2 regions of the Arthrobacter parietis genome follow, and region 2 is predicted to be linked to the other one. Evidence: predicted binding sites of a transcription regulator. Region 2 holds the regulator's gene; the other holds the start of a gene.
What was found. The regulator Rex, encoded in region 2, represses fermentation and respiration genes when NADH is low (regulators of the CRP and FNR family bind a similar motif). The targets are predictions, from matches to a motif close to CTTGTGAANNNNTTCACAAG.
Positions count from the first base shown of each region.

Region 1: rhaI (L-rhamnose isomerase) is a predicted target of Rex. The motif match lies at 4,168-4,187, and genes of this name have one in related genera.

Region 1 covers NZ_BAAAON010000001.1:977,574-985,118, forward strand. The annotation lists gene ABFX19_RS04530 (ThuA domain-containing protein) at 1-257, opposite strand, end outside; gene ABFX19_RS04535 (glycoside hydrolase family protein) at 422-1,372, opposite strand; gene ABFX19_RS04540 (Gfo/Idh/MocA family protein) at 1,369-2,457, opposite strand; gene ABFX19_RS04545 (L-rhamnose mutarotase) at 2,555-2,896, opposite strand; gene ABFX19_RS04550 (LacI family DNA-binding transcriptional regulator) at 3,052-4,050, opposite strand; gene rhaI (L-rhamnose isomerase) at 4,302-5,468, shown strand; gene ABFX19_RS04560 (bifunctional aldolase/short-chain dehydrogenase) at 5,471-7,507, shown strand; gene ABFX19_RS04565 (rhamnulokinase) at 7,518-7,545, shown strand, end outside.
Region 2 covers NZ_BAAAON010000001.1:443,585-451,129, reverse strand. The annotation lists gene ABFX19_RS02140 (HNH endonuclease signature motif containing protein) at 1-593, opposite strand, end outside; gene ABFX19_RS02135 (3-deoxy-7-phosphoheptulonate synthase) at 1,025-2,104, shown strand; gene ABFX19_RS02130 (helix-turn-helix domain-containing protein) at 2,259-2,471, shown strand; gene ABFX19_RS02125 (30S ribosomal protein bS22) at 2,669-2,767, shown strand; gene ABFX19_RS02120 (HAD family hydrolase) at 2,816-3,658, opposite strand; gene ABFX19_RS02115 (glutaredoxin family protein) at 3,792-4,061, shown strand; gene ABFX19_RS02110 (redox-sensing transcriptional repressor Rex) at 4,204-4,914, shown strand; gene ABFX19_RS02105 (hypothetical protein) at 4,940-5,608, opposite strand; gene ABFX19_RS02100 (YceI family protein) at 5,722-6,273, opposite strand; gene ABFX19_RS02095 (histidine phosphatase family protein) at 6,476-7,141, shown strand; gene ABFX19_RS02090 (TlpA family protein disulfide reductase) at 7,228-7,545, shown strand, end outside.

The sequences.
Region 1 (7,545 bases), 530 kb from region 2:
CTCGGCGAGGTTGGCGGATCCCAGACGTCGACGCTGAAACCGTTCGCGTCGCCGAGGGCGATAATCGCCGTAGTCGCCTCATCGATGCTGCTGTGACGAAAGCCCGTGGTTTTGCCGACAACGAGGACGTCGTAGTCCTCAGTCACCTCGGTCTGGACCGGCGCGGACTCGGCTTGCGCCGGAGCCGTCGTCAGGGCCGGCACAACGAGTGCCGCTCCAAGTATTCCGAGGGCTGCCTTACTGGTGTATCGCTTCATTGCGCTCCTTTGTTGTGGCTGTGCCCTAAGTCGCCGAAACACTGGGGACGGGCACCAGGATCAGCTGCCGGTTCAACACCCACCTCACCATAAACGGAGATTGTTGATTCGAACAACTTAATGCCAGTAAATCGCCTGTTACGCCGGAAAGCTACCCTCTGGCGCTATTTGTCCCGCATATTTCTTTCCGGCATGCGTCGGCCCAACGCAATTACCGGCGCATCACGGTCACACAGCAGCACGCCGGCCGCAACCCACAGCCGCGCCCGATGCACCTCCGACCGGCGCAGCGCGCCAGCCTGCAGTTCGACGTCGTTGCTTCCGTCCCATTCCGGGTGGGTGAAATAGAACGCAACGGCTTCAACACCGCAAACAACGACGTCGGCATGCCTGCCTACCTGCCTATCCTCCGGATGCACGCCGGGCGAATCGAGGATCAAGCCCTGCACCAACCAGGAAAGACCATCATCCGAACGGTAGACGCGCTGGCCGCGCCACTCGTCCACGATCATCCAGAAGAACCCGCCCAGCTCGAAGACGTTCGGGCCCTCATGGGGCGCACCACCGATGACCTGCCCTTCGACGGACCAGTTGTCCCAGTCGGGACTGACAGCGGCGTAGGTAGTGGATGCTTCCGCCTCTTCCTTGTACCAGAGGCGCAGGAGACCGTCGGCGGTCCGGGCGATGGCCGCATCGATCACGTAGTTCGAACTCAGCTCAAGGAAGCCCCGGTGCTTCCAGTGCTCGAGGTCGTCGCTGACCAGATGCACAATGCGCCGCTCATGGCCGGCCCAGGTGGAAGGCACGCCCCTGATCCACGTGAGGTACATGTGGTAGCGGGTTCCGTCCCACGCGACCTCGGGCGCCCAGTGGGTGTTCGGGCCGGGCTCCCCAGCCGGGTCGAGACCGTCGACCACACCGCGGTAGAGCCAGCGCGCGCCGTCGTCGGATACGGCCGTGCCAATCCGGCTGCCGTGCACCCACTCGACGCCCGCGCCCGAATCGGCGGGGCGCCGCTGGGTGTAAAACATCCACCACTGTCCGGTCTGCTCGTTGCGGATGACCGACGGATCAGTCGGCCCGCCGAGCGGATCGGCGAGCAGCGGTGCGCTCACCGACCGGGACGCAGATCCGTTACGGGAGCGCGCATGCTCCCGCGAAAGTCTGGCGCAGCGAGTTCCCCGCGGGTTACGGGAGCACCCCGCCCGGCCGATGCGTAGAGGGCAGCAACAATCTCGATAGCACGTGCAGGATCAGCGGCGACCGGCGGGACATCGGCCCCGGCAAGAAGTGATTCGTAGACCTCGGACAAGAGCGCATCGTGCCCGCTCGGCACCTCATTCGACGGCAGCGCCCACGACGCCGCCCGTTCCGCACTGATGTGGCGGGCCGGCGTCAGCTTCCAGCTCGCGTGGTTGTGGCCATAGAGGTGCTCGAGCTCGATGGTGGCGTGCTCCGTGTCGATGCGGATCAGGCTCGACTCCCGCGGCGCGAGCACAGTGCTCAGAACCGACGCGATGGCGCCATTCTCGAAGACGACGACGCCGCACGAGGTGTCCTCGGTCTCCAACTCCCGGTCAAGCCGGAACAGCTGGCCGGACACCGAGCTCCACTCGCCGAGCAGGTAGGCGAGCAAGTCGATCTGGTGAATGCCGTGGCTCAGCGTGGTGCCGCCACCCTCGGTCTCCCACGTTCCGCGCCACGGCACGTCGAAGTACTCGGGACCGCGGTACCACTGTGTATGGCAGACGGCGGTTAGCGGCCTCCCGAGTTCACCCGACCGCAGCAGGTTCCGGATATGAGCGGCGGCCGTGCCGGTTCGCTGCTGGAAGACGACGGCGAGCTTCCGGTTCGCGGCCACCGCGTCCGACTGCATGGCGTCCACCTCTGCGAGGGAGAGCGCAGGCGGCTTTTCGGCGATGACGTGAGCACCGGCGTCGAACGCTGCTTTTGTCTGTTCCGCATGTCCCGCCGGCGGAGTGCAAATATGCACGACGTCGACAGCCTCCTTGGCCAACAGCTCCTCCAGGGTGCCGTACCCGGCTGCGATTCCGTGCCGGGCGTTGAAGTCACGGACCCGCTCCTCGCTGGGGTCGGCTGAGGCAACCGCGGTGACGCCGTCGATCGCGGCAAGCGCCTCGGCATGGAGGTGCGCCACGGCGCCGGTGCCGAGGATGGCGGCGCGGAGGGTACGGGTCATTGGAGGGACCTTTCGAGTCAGGATCGCCGGTGCGTGGCACGTTCGTGGGGTCTTCCCGGCGAACCTGCCATTTTCCGGCTACTTTGCGGGCTGATGATCATTCGGCGTGGGCGTCGAGCTGGTCCTCGAGGTGAAAGACCTCCTCGATCCGCACAAATCCTTCGTCCGGCCGGCCGTCGAGCTCCACGAAGAACTCGCCCATCTCGGCCTGCCATCGGGCATTGACGTCGGTCTCGGCCATAGCGCGCTGGGCTGCGGCGAGGTCATCCGACTCGACGTACCCGATCAGGAGGCCATCCGGCCGGAGGAAGAGCGAGTAGTTGTTCCAGCCGGTGTCCTTGAGGGCGCGGAGCATGTCCGGCCAGACGGCGGCATGGCGCTCCTTGTACTCCTCAAGGCGGTCGGGCTTCACCTGCAACTGGAAGCAGACGCGTTCCATAGTTCTCCTCGTCGAGCGGGTATGAATCGTTTCATGGATGCTACCACTGCGACTTGCCAAGGAGCTCGCCTGCCCGCAACTTTTGCGCACCTACGGTGACTCAAACCGGCGTCGGACTCGCCGGAGCTGCACAAAAGTTCACGAAGGAGGAAGGGCTAGAGCGTGCTTCCGCGGCTGACCAGCTCGGGCTGGAAGATGACCTGCCGGCTTTCGGGTGAGGTCCGGTCAATCGCTTCAAGCAACAGTTCGACGGCGGTGCGCCCCATCAGCTCCGTTGGCCGCCGCACTGTGGACAGCGGAACAACCGCAGACTGGGCGAAGTCGATGTCGTCGTAGCCGATCAGCGCGAGGTCCTCCGGAATCCGCAACCCGCGGATGAGCAGCACAGCCTGCATCACGCCGATGGCCAGTAGATCGTTGGCGCAAAAAATGCCGTCCGGCAGGCCTTCCCTGCCGCGCTCCGCAAGGAGTTCACCGGCCGCGCGCCCCGCCAGCACGGTCATTGCGGCGGCTTCCACCACCTCGAGCTCGGCATCCGGGTACTCCTCCACAGCCTGCTGCGCTCCGGCCAGACGGTCCGCCACCTGTTGGATGTCGGTGGACGCTCCGATGAACGCGATGCGCCGCCGCCCGCGCGAGAGCATGTGCTTCACCGCCATGTAACCGCCGGCGACATCATCCACTGACACTGAACTGACCCGGCGCTGCGGGTCCACCCGGTCCACCAAAACCACCGGCACGCCGTGCGCCCGCAGCTGCTCGAGCCGGGAATCGACGTTACCTACCGGGGAAATCAGGACACCCTTGACCCGCTGCTGCTCGAACACATCGAGATAGCGGCTTTCGCGGCCGGCGTCATGCCCACTGTCCCCCAGCAGCACGGTGCTGTCCGACTCCGCCGCCCGGTCTTCGGCGGCGCGCGCCAGCGAAGAGAAGAACGGATTACTGACGTCGAGGACGATGAGCCCAATGGTGCGGCTGAGCCCGGCACGGAGCTGGCGAGCGGCATCATTGCGCACGAAGCCCAGTTCCGAGATGACGCTGAGCACCCGCTCACGGGTCTTTTCAGCTACGCGGTCCGGGTTGTTGAGCACGTTCGATACTGTGCCCACGGCAACCTGCGCCTGGTCGGCAACGTCTTTGATACTGACCATCCGGGCAGACCCTCGATTCCTGGAAGTGACGGGCTGTAGACAAGCGGTGGACGAAAATCTGCACTCTTCACGAGAATGCTTGACACCACTTATCGCCAAGGATACCTTTGAAACGTACTAATGAATCGATTCAATATCTGATTCATCTCCTGACCGTCACCGCCGCCTCCTTCAGGCCTAGTGAAAAGTCAGTGCAAAACAACGACGATGCGCGCGGGCTTGCAGCCGGCAGCTGTAAATGGAGAGAAGTAATGGTTGACCTGAGCCGCATAACGCCAACCCTGGAGAACCTCGCTATTGAGGTGCCGTCCTGGGCTTACGGCAATTCCGGAACCCGCTTCAAGGTATTTCAGACTCCCGGCACTCCGCGCACTGTGCAGGAGAAGATCGCCGACGCCGCCAAGGTTAACGAGCTGACCGGCCTTGCGCCCTCCGTTGCCTTGCACATTCCCTGGGACAAGGTGGAAAATTACGGCGCGCTTTCTGACTTCGCGCAGGGCCTCGGCATCACGCTGGGCACCATCAACAGCAACACGTTCCAGGATGACATCTACAAGTTCGGGTCCCTGACCCACAGCGACGCCGCCGTTCGCAACAAGGCCCTCGACCACATGTACGAGTGCATCGACGTCATGAACGTCACCGGTTCACAGGACCTGAAGATCTGGCTGGCTGACGGCACCAACTACCCCGGCCAGGGCGACATGCGCTCACGCCAGGACTGGCTGCATGATTCCCTGCAAAAGGTTTACGAGCGCCTCGGTGATGACCAGCGCATGGTTCTCGAGTACAAGTTCTTCGAACCGGCGTTCTACCACACCGACGTCCCTGACTGGGGAACTTCCTACGCCCACACCCTGGCCCTCGGTGAAAAGGCCATGGTCTGCCTCGACACGGGCCACCACGCTCCCGGCACCAACATCGAGTTCATCGTGGCGCAGCTGATCCGCCTCGGAAAGCTCGGATCCTTCGACTTCAACTCGCGCTTCTACGCGGATGATGACCTGATCGTGGGGGCAGCGGATCCGTTCCAGCTGTTCCGCATCATGTACGAGGTGGCTCGCGGCGGCGCCCTCGACCCGGCTGCCAACGTGGCGCTGATGCTGGACCAGTGCCACAACCTCGAAGAGAAGATCCCCGGCCAGATCCGCTCTGTCCTCAATGTGCAGGAGATGACGGCCCGTGCGCTGCTCGTTGACCGGGAGTCGTTGACCAAGGCGCAGGAAGCAGGCGACGTCCTCGGCGCGCACGCCCTGTTCATGGACGCCTTCTACACCGACGTCCGTCCGGCACTCGCCCAGTGGCGTGAATCCCGCGGACTTCCCGCGGACCCCATGGCTGCCTACGCGGCCAGCGGCTACCAGGAAATCATCAACGCTGACCGTGAGGGCGGACAGCAGGCAGGATGGGGCGCGTAACCATGACTAACCAAACCGTTCAGGACCTCATCAACCGCTCCAACCGGCTCGGTGCGGACAAACGCAACACGAACTACGCCGGCGGCAACACCTCCGCCAAGGGCAGCGATACCGACCCGGTTACCGGCGAGAACGTCGAGCTGCTCTGGGTGAAGGGCTCCGGCGGTGACCTCGGGACCCTTAAGGAACAGGGTCTGGCCGTACTCCGCCTCGACCGTCTCCGTGCCCTGACCAACGTCTACCCTGGCCTTGACCGCGAGGACGAGATGGTCGCGGCGTTCGATTACACCCTGCACGGCAAGGGCGGCGCGGCACCTTCCATCGATACCGCCATGCACGGCCTCGTCGACGCCGCACACGTTGACCACCTGCACCCGGACTCAGGCATCGCGATCGCCACGGCGGTCGACGGCGAAGCACTCACCGAGAAGATCTTCGGCGACAAGGTGGTGTGGGTGCCCTGGCGGCGTCCGGGCTTCCAGCTCGGCCTGGACATAGCCGCGATCAAGGCCGAAAACCCGCAGGCCGTAGGCACCATCCTTGGCGGGCACGGCATCACCGCGTGGGGCGAAACCTCCGACGAGGCCGAGAACAATTCACTGTGGATGATCGAAACCGCCGAGCGCTACATTACCGAGAACGGAAACCCAAAGGCGTTCGGTGAGCCCCTCGACGGCTACGCCGCGCTCTCGCCTGAGGCGCGCCGCGCGAAGGCCGCCGCCATCGCCCCGGTGATCCGTGGCCTGGCCTCCACCGACCGCGCGCAGGTGGGGCACTTCACCGACGACGACGCCGTTCTGGACTTTTTGAGCGCAGCTGAACATCCCCGACTGGCGGCGCTGGGCACCTCCTGCCCGGACCACTTCCTGCGCACCAAGGTCAAACCGCTGGTGCTGGACCTGCCCGCGGATGCCTCCGTCGAGGAGTCCGTGAAACGCCTGAAGGAACTTCACCAGGAGTACCGCGCGGACTACCAGGGGTACTACGAGCGCCACGCCGACGCCGATTCACCGGCCATGCGCGGAGCCGACCCGGCCATCGTCCTGATTCCCGGCGTCGGAATGTTCTCCTACGGTGCGAACAAGCAGACGGCCCGCGTGGCCGGTGAGTTCTACATCAACGCTATCAACGTGATGCGCGGCGCGGAGGCCATTTCCACCTACGCCCCGATCGATGAGTCCGAGAAGTTCCGCATCGAGTACTGGGCGCTGGAAGAGGCCAAGCTCGCCCGGATGCCCAAGCCGAAGTCCCACGCCACCCGCATCGCACTGGTCTCCGGCGCCGCCTCGGGCATCGGCAAGGCCATCGCCACCCGCCTCGCAGCGGAGGGCGCGTGCGTGGTCATCGCCGACCTGAACCTCGAAAACGCCGAGAAGGTCGCCGAGGAACTCGGCGGGCCGGACGTCGCGATCGGCATACAGGCCGACGTCACCAATCCCGAGCAGGTCCAGGAAGCAATCAACGCCGCAGTCCTGGCCTTCGGCGGACTGGACCTTGTGGTCAACAACGCCGGGCTTTCGATCTCCAAGCCGCTGCTGGAGACCTCCGAGAAAGACTGGGACCTGCAGCACAACGTGATGGCCAAGGGATCGTTCCTGGTCTCGAAGGCCGCCGCCAAGGTGCTCATCGACCAGGAGATGGGCGGGGACATCATCTACATTTCCTCCAAAAACTCTGTCTTCGCCGGGCCGAACAACATCGCGTATTCAGCGACCAAAGCCGACCAGGCCCATCAGGTGCGTCTGCTGGCCGCTGAACTCGGCGAGTACGGTGTCCGCGTCAACGGCATCAACCCCGACGGCGTGGTCCGCGGCTCCGGTATCTTCGCCGGTGGCTGGGGAGCCAAACGCGCCGCCGTCTACGGTGTGGACGAAGAAAAGCTCGGCGAGTACTACGCCCAGCGGACCCTCCTCAAGCGCGAGGTGCTGCCCGAGAACGTGGCGAACGCCGCCGCGGTCCTCACCTCCGCCGAACTGTCCCACACCACCGGGCTGCACGTTCCGGTCGATGCCGGCGTAGCCGCCGCCTTCCTCCGGTAATCGGCTCAGCATGAAGTCGGTCTACGCAGCCGTCGATA
Region 2 (7,545 bases):
TGCGCTTCGACGCGGCCGATGAGTTTGGTGAGGAAATCGGGATCGAAGCGGGTGGCGCTGGCGGTGAGTTGGGCTTCGATCGTGTTGAGCACGGCTGGTTCGGTGGTGAACTGTGCGCGGTCCAGTGCGCTGTTGATCATGGTGGCTGCTTTGCCGGACACCACTCCGGCTGAGACCGCCGCTGCGAGGTGTGCACAGGCGGCGGGTAGGGGTTCTCCGGTGAGTGTGGTGCGGGGGATGAGTTTCGCGCCGAGGCGGAGCCGGCGGTTGGCTTCGCTTCTGCTGATCCGTAGCCGGTCCTGCAGGTATCCGGCGGTGCACCGGTAGGCCGAACGCCCACCGGACTGACCGGACAAACCGAACGCGAAACCGACACCACCACCGGTGGGGGTCCCGTTGTCGGTCGTGGTGTTGTTGGTGTCGGTGGGCTTGCCGCCCGCTGCGGCGCTGCTGCGATCCACTGCCGTTGCCGCAACGAGCTGAAGGTACTCGACCGTCCGGGACAGATCCTCGATCCCGGTCAAATGCTCGGCGACGTTGATCCTGTCCCATTCCCGCGAACTCGGCCACCAAACGCGAGGTGTACGCGGCAAGGAGCTGCTTCAGCTCGCTGATCGAAGGTTCGGAGCAACCGGCCGGATCATCGAATCCGAAGGCTGGGAGAGCGCGCAGCCGTTCGCCGGGGAGGGCGTCGAGTGCGGCTGTCAGGCTCATACTTCATTCTATTAGAAGATATCTTCGAAAGAAAGGGGATGTGGGAAACTTTCAGCGTTGGAGAACTTTCAGCGTCAGCCGTCACATACCGATACCAAAGTTCACAATTCAGATGGCGCCGTCTAACCTCGTTTCATGACAACCCGTTGGTATGCGTATTTTGCGTTGGCTCTGGAGGAGCCTGCGGCCTGACACGCTGACCAACACCTTCAGAGCCAATAGGGCAGGACACGTTTCCTGCCCTTCGTCGTTTCCACGGCGGGTTCTGTAGGACAGCCCCGCCGGAGAACCACCTTCGAAAGCCGGGACCATGAAAACCCTTACTTCAGCCTCTTCCAATCTCAATGTCCGCAGCATTGATCCGCTGCCCACGCCCGCCGCAGTTCTCGCTGAACTTCCTGTCAGTTCCGAGGTTGCAGCATCAATCCGCCGCTCGCGCGAAGAAATCCGGGCAGTCCTCAATGGCGTGGATGATCGCCTGCTCGTCATCGTCGGTCCCTGCTCAATCCATGACCCCGACGCCGGTATCGAGTACGCGCGCATGCTGGCTGACGCCGCGCAAATGCACCGCGAAGATTTGCTGGTGGTTATGCGGGCATACTTCGAAAAGCCCCGCACCACGGTGGGTTGGAAAGGGTTGATCAATGACCCGCACCTGGATGGGAGCCATGATATTGCCGCCGGCCTGCGAACGGCCCGTAGGTTCCTTCAAGAGGTTGCCGCCCTGGGACTTCCACTTGGCACCGAGTTCCTCGAGCCGATCAGCCCCCAATACATTGCGGACCTGATCAGCTGGGGTGCAATCGGCGCCCGGACCACCGAGAGCCAGATCCACCGCCAGCTGTCCTCCGGCCTGTCCATGCCCGTGGGGTTCAAGAACGGAACCGACGGTGGCGTCAGGGTGGCACTCGACGCCTGCGCTGCCGCAGGTGCACCGCAGACCTTCCTGGGGGTCGATGAGGGCGGACGCGCAGCCCTCGTCTCGACCACCGGAAACCCGGACACCCATTTGATCCTTCGCGGCGGATCCGACGGCCCGAACTACAGCCCCGCCCACATTGCGCACGCCTCTGCCGCGCTTGCTGCGGCAGGTCAGAACCAGTGCCTCATCGTGGATGCCAGCCATGCGAATAGTGGCAAGGACCATCGGCGGCAGGCGGACGTCGCCCGGGAACTTGCGGATGCAATATCCGGTTCCGGCACCATAGCCGGCGTCATGCTGGAAAGTTTCCTCGTAGAGGGCGCGCAGAAACTTGATGTGACAGCTGGAGGCAGACTTGCCTACGGCCAGAGCGTGACCGACGCCTGCATGGGCTGGGGTGTTACGGCATCGGTGCTTGGCGATCTCGCGAGAGGTTCGCGCCGGCGTCGTCAGGGTGGCGTTTCGTGACCTTGGCGTGCTTTCACTTTGGTCACAGGAACCACTAGAGTATCTCCCTAGACGGATAATCCTCAGGTCTCAAGGCGACACGCCGTCCGGCGTTCCATCAAGTGCGGTGGGCGCGCCTCTCAGGGTTAGCTCCAGAGAAAAGGACAGTGGTGAGATGGCGAGCGGCAGCAACTTCTCCGACGTGCGCTTCCTGACAGTTGCGGAAGTTGCCGAAGTGATGCGGGTATCGAAGATGACCGTATACCGGCTGGTGCACTCAGGGGACATGCCGGCGGTTCAGTTCGGGCGTTCCTACCGGGTGCCCGAATCCGCTGTGCAACAGTATCTGCGCTCCGCATCCGTGGAGGGTGAGTCGGGTACAGGCTAGGGTCGCGGATGGTGCCGGTCAGGGAGACCGGTCTGAGCGGGTACTCTGTTAAGAAGCGTTTTGCGTAGACGGTCGTATGTGCGGCCGCATGATGTACGTCACCGCGATGTGCGTCTTTTGTCAGATTCGAACGCCCCTGCCGCAGTTCATGCGGTAGAGGTTGTCCGGAACCGGAATGAATAGTTTGTGAGGACTCTATGGGTTCAGTAATCAAGAAGCGCCGCAAGCGGATGGCGAAGAAGAAGCACCGCAAACTGCTTCGCAAGACCCGCCACCAGCGCCGCAACAAGAAGTAGCATCGCATCCGGTCCGCCAGTGAGGCGGACCGGTTTTGCATTTAAGGACTAGCCTCTCATGCGGGTGAAGCCGCGCCACAGGCCGTAGATGGCACCGGCTCCCGTTGCTGCCTTGAGCCCCAATGTTGCCGCACGGCGGCCGCTTCGAAAATCATAGATTGGCCAGTTGGAGTCACGGGCGTGCTTGCGAAGGCGATGGTCAGGGTTGATAGCGATCGGGTGGCCAACAATGCTGAGCAGTGGCACATCGTTGTAGGAATCGCTGTACGCCCAGCAGCGGGACAGGTCCAGGCCCTCTTTCCGGGCAAGTTCGTTGACGGCCGTGGCCTTTGCCGGCCCGTGGAGGAACTCACCCACGAGCTTGCCTGTGTAGAAGCCCTCAGAGACCTCTCCCACAGTGCCGAGTGCACCCGTGAGCCCAAGCCGGTTGGCGATCACGCTGGCCACTTCGACGGGAGTGCCCGTGACCAACCAGACGCGGCGCCCGTTGCGGAGGTGCTGTTCCGCGAGGGCACGCGCTCCCGGCCAGATCTTCGACGCGATCATTTCGTCATAGACTTCTTCGCCAAGGGCCAGCACATCTTCATGCGCAATGCCGATAGCGAAGGCAAGAGCGGCATCACGGACAGCATGGATGTCGGTCATGTTCTCGCCGCGCATCACGAAGCGCAGCTGTTTCCAGGCCAGCCCTGCGGCAAAACGGAGCGTGAAAGCGCGCCGCTGGTACATCTTGCGCGCCACATGGAAGAGACTGGCGCCGCGCATCATCGTGTTGTCGACGTCGAAAAATGCTGCTTCCCCGGCCGGTCCGCCCAGCGGAGAAGATTCGGCAGGCACAGTCTCCGTGGAAGACCCGGGCTCGACTGCGGGTCGGAGGCTGGCTGCGGACATAGCACGAGTCTAATCACTGGTTGGCGTTCAGCGTGTCCGCGGACACCCACAGCAACCAGCCGATTTTTCACGCTTCGAGGGCGTTCCGTAATGGCGACCTGCACGGAGCCCGCGGCCAGTAAGCTTGTGGACCATGACTCAGCAGACCCAACCGCCTGTCGCGGAATGGAGCACGGGCCTCGTGTTGGTGACGAGGCCGGACTGCCACCTCTGTCACGCCGCCCGGGAGATAGTGAGCCGCGTGGCTGCCGAACTGGGCGTGCTTTGGCGGGAAGAGTCGATTGCCGATCACGCCGATCTGCTGGAACGATTCTCGGAAGAGGTGCCGGTTCTGCTTCTCGACGGGGTCCAGCGGGACTTCTGGACAATCGACGAAGCGCGCCTGCGCAGGCTACTCACCTGAGCCGTTGTGCTCAGCGCCCTCCTGACTTTGAGGGCTTCCACCAGGGACCTAAAGTGGGACTATCCCGCCGTCATCCTCCGGCGGGCGGGCGGAGCAGTTCAGGCCGCCGGCGAACAAATAACGGAGAGATGAACCAGTGACCATGTCGGAGCTTCCCGGATTACGGTCCGCCGCGAGCGATCAGCAGGGCAGGCAAATTCCGCCTGCATCGCTCGCCCGCCTGACCATTTATCTGCGCGCCCTCAACTCCCTTCTGGCGGAGGGGATTGAACGAGTGTCTTCGGAGGAACTGGCAGACGCGGCGGGCGTGAATTCGCCCATGCTCCGCAAGGACCTCTCCTACCTGGGTTCCTACGGCACGCGGGGTGTCGGCTACGACGTCCAGTACCTGAACAGCCAGATCTCCACAGCCCTGGGACTGACCCAGGACTGGCGGGTGGCCATCGTCGGAGCCGGAAACCTCGGGCGTGCGCTCGCCGGGTACTCGGGGTTCCAGTCGCGGGGCTTCGAGGTGGTCGCGCTGTTCGACGCAGATCAGATGATCGTCGGTACGGAGGTCGGCTGGCTGCGCGTCAGCCCAGTGGAGGATCTGACAACCGTGCTTCACAGGACGCGCGCCAATATGGCTGTTCTCGCGGTACCAGCGGGCGTTGCACAGCAGTTGTGCGATGAACTTGTTGCGGCCGGGGTGACAAGCATCCTAAGTTTCGCGCCGGTAGTGCTGCAGGTTCCTGACCGGGTGCAGCTGCGCAAGGTGGACATGGCCACGGAGCTGCAGATCCTCGCTTACCACGCACAGCGGGCGCAGGATCCGGATCTTGATGCCGGTTCCAGCGCCCGCGCGGCCCAGTAGGGCCGGTCCAGCAAGCTTCTGCGCGCTAGTGCGTGATTTGCTGCCGCTTGAAGTAGGCGTTGGACGGCTTGAGCCAGCACAGCACAACTCCGGCGACGCCAAGCAGCACCACGAGCACGTTCAGCGCGATGGAGAATCCGCTTGGCTGCAGGCTTTCCCCACCCAGCTGCGCCTGGACTTCAGCGTTGCCCTGCAGCGCGGCGAGCGTCACCCAACTCATGATCATGAGCAGAACCGAAATACCCGCAAGAACAGTGGCGGTTATGCGTGCCCAGTTGTGTCCCTTGCGGATGAAGACGGCCAGCAGGACGTATACGCCGGTGGTAAGGATGCCGACAACGATCCCGATGCCGACACCGATTGCAGCCGCTCCCGCCGGCCCACCCGTGGTGCCTGATCCCATCAGGGTGGTGATGAAGTTGAGAACCCCAGCGGCGATGATCAGCCAAAAAGCCAGATTGACTTCCTTGGGGAGGGGCGGCCGCGCCTGTTCCGGCATGCGGGCTGCACTCGGGTAGGCATACCCTGCGGGCTGGGCCGACTGGTAGGAGTATGGAGATGCAGGTTTCTGCGGTTCGGGGGAGAGGCCCGCACCGGAGTTCTGTGTTGGTCCGGGCTCATTGGGATTGAGTGACTCAGTTCCGGAGAGCTGGTGCGGATCGCGTTCTGAAGGATCGTGTGATGGCGTACTCATGCGCTCAGCGTACCGCCGTCAAGCTTTCGCCGTCGGGCTTTCAGGACAGAAGAAACGAGGGGGCGTGCCGGAAAGCCGGCACGCCCCCTCGAAGGGATTCGTGAGCAAAGAGCCTAGTTGGCCGAGGGTGCCACGAAAGCGGCGTCAAGGTTGATGGTCACCTTGTCGCCCACCAAAACACCGCCGGCCTCAAGAGCTGCGTTCCAGGTCAGGCCGAATTCCTTGCGGGAAATGACCGTCTGGCCGGAGAATCCAGCGCGGGTGGCACCGAAGGGGTCAACAGCAACACCGTTGAACTCGGTATCGATGGCAACTTCCTTGGTGATCCCGCGGATGGTCAGGTCGCCGATCAGCTTGTAGGTCTCGCCGGCGCCTTCGACCCGCTTGGACACGAAAGTTATCTCGGGGAACTGCTCAGCGTCGAAGAAGTCGCCGCCGCGAACGTGGGCGTCGCGGTTCTCATCGTTCGAGTTGAAGGATTCGGTCTTGATGGTTGCGGTGACCTGCGAATCCTCGAGTGAGGATCCAACCTGCAGCGTGGCGTCGACGGTGTCGAAGTTCCCGCGTACCTTGCTGATCCCGGCGTGGCGGACGCTGAAGCCCACTTCGCTGTGCGAGCCGTCGAAGTTCCAGGTGCCCTGAGTGAGTCCGGTGGGGATAGCCATGATGTTTCTCCTGATCTGTCGTGCTTTGGGTTGGTGTGCGGCCGAGGCGACCGAACGAGCGTGTACCTCTAATAAACATGCATTTGCATCTTTTATTCCATCAATTGCTTCAATGTTCAAATATTTTTCTCTACCGCCTCTTCCGACAGCCAGTCGCCGGCCGATTTAGCCCTCTGGCGCGAGGGATGCGAAACTTGATGACATGCCCTCAGCCACCGTTCACCTCGTGCGCCACGGCGAAGTCCACAACCCGGACGGGATCCTCTATGGCCGCCTGCCCGAGTTCCATCTGTCAGAGCTCGGTCGTGAGATGGCCGAGCGGGTTGCGGGCTACTTTGCGGAGCGCAGGAACGACGGCGCCGACATCGTGCATCTCGTCGCCTCACCCCTCACGCGCGCACAGGAGACCGCTGAACCGACAGCTCGTGAGCTCGGCCTCACCGTTGTAACCGATGAGCGCATCATCGAGGCGGAGAACCGGTTCGAGGGGATGGCGCAGGTCGCCCAGCAGATCAAGCACCCCCGGCACTGGAAGTCCCTGCGAAACCCGTTCACTCCATCCTGGGGTGAGCCGTACAGTGCCCAGGTTGAGCGCGTCATGTCCGCTGTCCATGATGCGCGGCGCGCGGCGTTGGAAGCTTCCGGCGGCAAGGACGCCGAGGCGATCATGGTCAGCCATCAGCTGCCCATCTGGGTTGCGCGGCTGGCAGCCGAGAACCGGCGGTTGTGGCATGATCCGCGCCAGCGTAAATGCACGTTGAGCTCCGTAACCTCCCTCTATTTCGACGGCGACCAGCTCACTGGCGTGCGGTATGAGGAGCCCTGTGCTGATCTATTGCCGCGCGCGAAGAACATCCCGGGAGCGTAATACAATTACTACACGTTGTAGAACTCGTGGAAGCCGTTGTGACTCAAACTGAAGCCGCCCCGCGCCGCCGGCCAGGCCGCGCACTGATGTGCCTTGCCGCGTCGGCGATTGCCGCCGTCGTTGTCCTTTCTGGCTGTGCTGCACAGGACCCGCTGGCCCAGCAAGCGGCCGAGGGCAGCAACAAGAATTACATTGCCGGCGATGGTTCCGTCACCGAGTACGCCGCTGCCGAACGCGGTGAACCCGTCCAGATCGAGGGGACCCTCTACAACGGCGAAACTGTTTCCTCATCCGCGTGGCCAGGAGAGGTGACGGTACTGAACTTCTGGTACGCAGCGTGCGCACCCTGCCGGGAAGAGGCTCCGGACCTCGTTGCGCTGCATGAGGAGTACCAGTCGGAGGAT